One region of the Pseudomonas sp. AMR01 genome, then DNA from elsewhere that is predicted to be linked to it. Evidence: predicted binding sites of a transcription regulator. Region 1 holds the regulator's gene; each other region holds the start of a gene.
The links. The regulator FliA, encoded in region 1, starts transcription of late flagellar genes. The targets are predictions, from matches to a motif close to CTAAAGTTTNNNNNNNNNNNGCCGNTAA.

Region 1 (2,270 bases):
TGAGGTTGCTGGAAACCGTGCGGTTTTCCTGTTCGCTGCGCGACAGGAAACCTTCAACCCGGCGCGCCAACTCACGAAACTCTTCTGCACCCACTTCCCGACGCATGAAGCGGCCCCAGTCAACACTCAGGGCCTGGGCTTCGTTGGCCATGCCGTTGACCAGAGGCGTGGCGTTTTCCACCAGGTCCATGGTGCGGTTGGCCGCCGCTTCAGTCAGCCTGACCACATAGGACAGGCGTTCGGTCGCGTCGGTGATTTGCGAAATCTCTTCGGCCTGGGGCATATGCGGGTCAATCTGAAAATTGACGATCGCACTGTGCAGCTCGCGTGTGAGCTTGCCCACTTCCTGATACAGGCCGCGGTCACGGGTCTGGTTGAGCTCATGGATCAACTGCACCGCGTCGCCGAACTGGCCTTTTTCAAGGCTGTCGACTAACTGGTGAGCATGCTTTTTCAGGGTCGACTCAAAGTCTCCCTGCGACGTTTCTTTATGCGCCATAGCTCCCCCGTTGCAGCCTCAATGACCGATGCGTTCGAAGATTTTTTCAATCTTCTCTTTCAGCGCCAGCGCCGTGAACGGCTTGACCACGTAACCGTTAACCCCGGCTTGGGCGGCTTCGATGATCTGCTCACGCTTGGCTTCGGCGGTCACCATCAGCACAGGCAAGCTGCGCAGCTTTTCGTCAGCGCGTACGTGGCGCAGCAGGTCGATACCGGTCATGCCCGGCATGTTCCAGTCGGTTACCAGAAAGTCGATGCTCCCGCTGTTGAGGATCGGAATCGCCGTAATGCCGTCATCCGCCTCGACCGTGTTGGTGAACCCAAGGTCACGCAACAGGTTTTTTATGATCCGCCGCATCGTTGAGAAGTCATCAACGATGAGGATTTTCATGTTCTTGTCCAATTCGACCTCCAAGCAGTCTTAAACGCGCCCAGCACCTGGACGCGCCATTTCAATCAACAGGCGTTACACAAAAAGGACTGCCAGGGGCACCACGGAACGAAGCCGCGAAAGGCGATTAACCTCTCGAGCAGTTGCGCTGCAGTGTCCCCACACTGCCTGTCAGCGCGCGCGCCACTCTCCCAATCGCCCCCGCAAGCGGGCGGCGCATTGGCTGTGCAGCTGGCTGACACGCGATTCGCTGACCCCCAGGACCTCACCGATTTCCTTGAGGTTCAGCTCTTCGTCGTAGTACAGCGCCAACACCAGTCGCTCACGCTCAGGCAAATTGGCGATCGCGTCCGCCAACGCACCCTGGAAACGTTCGTCTTCCAGGTCGCGTGACGGTTCCAGGTGAGCACTCGCGCCGTCCTCGTGCAGCCCTTCGTGTTCGCCGTCCTGCAACAGGTCGTCGAAACTGAACAAGCGGCTGCCCAAGGTATCGTTCAAAATCCCGTAATAATCGTCGAGACTCAATTGGAGTTCGGCCGCAACTTCGTGATCTTTAGCGTCACGACCGGTTTTTGCTTCAATTGCGCGAATTGCGTCACTCACCATGCGCGTATTGCGGTGTACCGAACGCGGCGCCCAATCCCCTTTACGCACCTCATCGAGCATCGCGCCACGGATGCGGATACCCGCATACGTCTCGAAACTCGCACCTTTGCTCGCGTCGTATTTGGTCGACACTTCGAGCAGGCCGATCATGCCGGCCTGGATCAGGTCTTCCACCTGCACACTGGCGGGCAGGCGGGCCAGCAAGTGATAGGCAATGCGCTTGACCAGCGGCGCATAGCGCTCGATCAGTTCGCCCTGGCTGTCACGTGCCGACTTTTTGTAAAGGTTGTAGCCGCTGGATGTCATAGCACCGGTCCTGCGCTCGTTTGATGCACCAATCGCTCCACGAAAAACTCCAGATGCCCCCGCGGGTTAGCGGGCAACGGCCAGGTATCGACCTTCTGGGCAATCGCCTTGAACGCCAGTGCGCACTTCGAACGAGGGAACGCTTCGTAGACCGCACGCTGCTTTTGCACGGCCTTGCGCACACACTCGTCGTAGGGAACTGCACCAACGTATTGTAGGGCGACATCGAGGAACCGATCCGTGACCTTGGTCAACTTGGCGAACAGGTTGCGACCTTCCTGCGGGCTTTGGGCCATGTTGGCCAGCACGCGGAAGCGATTCATGCCGTGGTCACGGTTGAGCAGTTTGATCAGGGCGTAGGCGTCGGTAATCGAAGTCGGTTCGTCGCACACCACCAACAGCACTTCTTGCGCCGCGCGCACGAAGCTGACCACGGACTCGCCGATCCCGGCGGCGGTGTCGATCA
Region 2 (2,270 bases), on a different contig from region 1:
AACAAGGACTACCCTGCCGCACTGTCAGGCTGGGCCATTCCCATGGCCACCGACATCGCATTCGCGCTGGGCGTGCTGGCCCTGCTCGGCAAGCGCGTGCCGGTGTCGCTGAAACTGTTCCTGATGACCCTGGCGATCATTGACGACCTCGGCGCGATCATCGTGATTGCCGTGTTCTATTCCAGCGACCTGTCAGGCGCCGCCCTGGCCGGTGCGGGTGCGTGTTTCATTGCCTTGATCGCAATGAACCGACTGGGCGTCATCAAGCTTGGGCCGTACCTGATCATCGGCCTCATCCTGTGGGTGTGCGTGCTTAAAAGCGGTGTACACGCCACCCTGGCCGGCGTGACCCTGGCGTTCTGCATCCCGCTGCGCACCAAGAATGCCGAGCCATCGCCGTTGCTCACCCTCGAACACGCCCTGCACCCGTGGGTGGCCTACGGCATCCTGCCATTGTTTGCCTTTGCCAACGCCGGCGTGTCCCTGACCGGCGTCAGCCTCGACAGCTTCACCCACCACGTGCCCATGGGCATCGCCGCCGGCCTGCTGATCGGCAAGACCATCGGCGTGTTCGGCCTCACTTGGCTCGCCGTCAAAACCGGCCTGTCCGCACTGCCGAGCGGCGCCAATTGGGGCCAGGTGTTCGGTGTGGCAATCCTGTGCGGCATCGGCTTCACCATGAGCCTTTTTGTGGGCTCACTGGCCTTTGTACCGGGCGCCAGCGAGTTTGCCGGTGAAGACCGCATGGGCATTCTGACCGGGTCGATCCTGGCGGCGTGTATCGGGTATGCGGTGACAGCAATGGCGAGTCGCAAGAAAGCTTGAGTCCTCTTAAGCACCTCTAAAACCCCTTCCGGGCAACCGGTTGGGGTTTTTCTTTTTCCGCCGCTCAAGTTTCATGATTGCCCACCTAAAGACTTCCCCCCTCCCGCCGACTATCTGTTGTGGTGGCCTCACTCTCCCTGCCTGAGACACCCGCCCGAGCTTGCTTCCCAACGCGTTTTCATCCCGAGCGACAGCCCATGTTCCTGAGAAATATAAGAATCGCAGCCAGAGCCTTCATCGGCTTCGCTGCCATTGCGTCGCTGAGTGTGTTTCTCGGCCTGTTCGCGCTCAAGCAGATTGGTGAAGTCCAGTCACAGGCCACTGACATTCAGAACAACTGGATGCAGCGCGTGCGCCTGTTGGCGCTGGCGAATGCTTCACTTGATCGTTTTCGCCTGGGCGAAATGGCGCACATCCTGTCCTCAAGCGATGCAGATATGCAGACCTACGAGGACAAATCTGCCGGGCGCTTGAAGGCGGTTAAGGAGCAGATGGGTCAGTACGCAGCGCTCCTGCGTACCCCGGAGGAAAAATCACGCCTTGAGGTGTTCAACCAGAGCCTGGAAGGTTACGCGAAGAACCACTCCGAGATGCTTAAACGCTCGCGCTCGGGTGATAAGGCCGGCGCCCGCGACTTTCTCAACAGCATCCGGGAAAGTTATGAGCAGATGACCAAGAACTTCGACCAGTTGATCGACCTCGCCAACAAAGGCGCTGAGCAGGCTGGCCGGACGTCCGAAGACGCCTACCAACACGCGGTAAACGGTATCGCGATCGTCATCCTGCTGGTGAGTGCCGGCACCGTTCTGGTGGCGTGGCTGCTGACCCGCAGTATTACCGGGCCGATCATTGAAGCGGTGCACGTGGCCGAAACGATTGCCAAGGGCGACTTGACCCAGCCGATTAACCCGACGGGCAACGACGAAGCCACGCGTCTGCTCAGGGCGCAGGAAACCATGCGTAACAACTTGGTGCAGACCTTGCGGCAAATCACCGGATCGTCCAGCCAATTGGCCGCTGCGGCCGAAGAATTGAATGCCGTTACCGCTGAAGGTAGTCGGGATTTGCAACAGCAGCATGGAGAAATCGAGCAGGCGGCCACCGCGGTCACCGAGATGACCACCGCGATTGAAGAGGTTGCGCGCAATGCCGCCTCGACTTCCGACCTGTCCCAGGAGTCGCGCAGCATCGCATTGAAAGGCCAGCAACGGATGGTCGAAGCGTTGAATTCGATCCAGGCGTTGACCCGAGGGGTTGAAGTCAGCTCCGGGCAGGTCGGCGGCCTTGCCGAGCAGGCAAAAGGAATCGGCAAAGTGCTGGATGTAATCCGTACGATTGCCGAGCAAACCAACCTGTTGGCGCTCAATGCCGCCATTGAAGCCGCTCGCGCGGGTGAGGCAGGCCGGGGTTTTGCGGTGGTTGCCGACGAAGTTCGTGCCCTGGCC
Region 3 (2,270 bases), on a different contig from region 1:
CCCGGCGTAGCCCGAGGGGTGTTCTCCAGCTATTTAGTATTGGGAAGCCACAATGATTGGCATAAAAAGCATCGCCAGTTACGTGCCGGCAGACGGGGTCGATAACTACGCCCAGGGCGCCAAATTCGCCAAGGATGAAGATTTCATCATCGGCAAGATCGGTTCGGCGTTCCTGCCGCGCATGGATGCTGCGCAGGAAACCTCCGACCTGTGCGTCGAGGCCGTCAATGCCTTGTTTGCCAACAACCCCGAGTTGAAGCGTGAATCCATTGACGCGCTGATCGTTGTAACCCAGAACGGCGACGAAGAGGGCTTGCCGCACACGGCCGCCATCGTCCAGGACAAGCTGGGCCTGCCGACCCATGTTGCTGCGTTCGATATCTCCCTGGGCTGCTCCGGCTACGTCTACGGCATTTATGCGATGAAGGGCTTCATGGAAGCCACCGGCCTGAAAAACGGCTTGCTGGTGACTGCCGACCCGTATTCCAAAATTGTCGACCCGGAAGACCGCAACACCACCATGCTCTTTGGCGATGCCGCCACGGCTACCTGGATGGGTGAGGATGCCCCGTGGCAGCTCGGCAAGTCGAAGTTCGGCACCGACGGCTCTGGCGCGCCGCACTTGAAGGTCAGCGACGGGGTGTTCTTCATGAACGGCCGCCAGGTGTTCAACTTTGCCTTGCTCAAAGTGCCGGCGCATTTGCACGAGCTGCTCAATGAATCGGCGCTCAAGGCCGACGAAATCGACGCGTTCTGCATCCACCAGGGCAGTGCGGCGATTGTCGACGCGGTGGCGCGGCGTTTCGAAGACGCTCCGGTTGAGAAATTCATCAAGGACATGGTCGAGACCGGCAATACCGTGTCATCGAGCATTCCGCTACTGCTGGAAAAGCACATGCTCGACTCCACCTGGAAGCGTGTGGCAATCAGTGGTTTTGGCGTGGGCCTGTCGTGGGGTTCGGCGATTCTGCATCGCCCTTGATGCTTTAACCCGCTGCATAAAAAAACGCCCAGGCTTGAAAAAGCCTGGGCGTTTTTTATTTGACGCCAGAAAACCCTGCATTCGCGGGGGATTGGGCTGCCGTAAACGCTTGAATTACAAAGGATGGCGCGTTGCCAGTAAAAAAAACCAAAAAAGTCCTCAAGCAACCGGCATATACGACGATAACTATTACGAAGGTTCTCTAGGCCACACCCGGCGGTTGCCAGGGCCGGAAGCCGCAGCAAACAACCCACGAGGATTTCGTCATGGCTTTAACAGTAAACACCAACCTTGCTTCGTTGACCGTTCAGAACAACCTGAACAAGGCTTCCGGCGCCCTGCAAACTTCCATGCAGCGTCTGTCTTCCGGCCTGCGTATCAACAGCGCCAAAGACGATGCGGCCGGCCTGCAAGTCTCCAACCGTCTGACCAGCCAAATCAACGGCCTGGGCGTTGCAATCAAAAACGCCAACGACGGCAGCTCGATTGCTCAGACCGCTGAAGGCGCAATGCAGCAGTCCACCAACATCCTGCAAAGCATGCGTACCCTGGCTCTGCAATCCGCCAACGGCTCGCCAAGCGCTGAAGACCGTAAGTCGAACCAGGCTCAATACGCAGCACTGACCGCTGAATTGACTCGTATCGCTACCACCACTACTTTCGGTGGCAAGAACCTGCTGGACGGTTCTTTCGGTACTACCTCGTTCCAGGTCGGCGCCAACGCCAACCAGACTATCGACATGAGCATCGGTAACGTTGCAGCCAACAACATTGGTTCGCAGCAGCTGAAAACTCAAGGCGTTACTCCAAGCGCGACCGGCGTTGCCGGCGGCGCGATCGCTGTTACCGGTAGCGGCCAGTCCACCAGCGTGACCATCGCTGCCGGTGCTTCCGCCAAGCAGATCGCTGCTCAGATGAACGGCGCCGTCGGCGGCCTGGCTGCTACTGCCAGCACCACTGCACAGTTCACCGTTGACTCCACTGCAATCGCCGGTGCAACCCCTGCCAGCGCCAACTTTACCCTGAAAGTCGGCAGCGGTACCGCCGTGCAGTTCACTGGTGTGACCAGCACTTCCGACCTGGCTGACCAATTGAAGTCCAACGCTGCCAAGCTGGGCATCAGCGTTAACTACGATTCGACCACCAACGCCCTGTCGGTCAAGTCCGATACAGGTGAAAACCTGACCTTCAACGCTGGCGACGCCGGTGCTGTTGCCGGTATCAAGGTTGCGACCCTGGACGGTGCCGGTACTGCTGGTACTGCCGTTGCTCTGGATGCTGGTCCGAT

Region 2: the regulator FliA is predicted to act here: its motif matches at 911-938, upstream of Q7C20_RS14045 (methyl-accepting chemotaxis protein).
Region 3: the regulator FliA is predicted to act here: its motif matches at 1,141-1,168, upstream of Q7C20_RS10550 (flagellin).

What each region holds. Positions count from the first base shown of each region.
Region 1 covers NZ_JAUTYR010000062.1:8,116-10,385, forward strand. Annotated here, with positions in the region: gene Q7C20_RS25900 (protein phosphatase CheZ) at 1-499, opposite strand, end outside; gene Q7C20_RS25905 (chemotaxis response regulator CheY) at 518-892, opposite strand; gene fliA (RNA polymerase sigma factor FliA) at 1,064-1,804, opposite strand; gene fleN (flagellar synthesis regulator FleN) at 1,801-2,270, opposite strand, start outside.
Region 2 covers NZ_JAUTYR010000013.1:19,035-21,304, forward strand. Annotated here, with positions in the region: gene nhaA (Na+/H+ antiporter NhaA) at 1-825, shown strand, start outside; gene Q7C20_RS14045 (methyl-accepting chemotaxis protein) at 1,023-2,270, shown strand, end outside.
Region 3 covers NZ_JAUTYR010000008.1:174,933-177,202, forward strand. Annotated here, with positions in the region: gene Q7C20_RS10545 (ketoacyl-ACP synthase III) at 53-982, shown strand; gene Q7C20_RS10550 (flagellin) at 1,249-2,270, shown strand, end outside.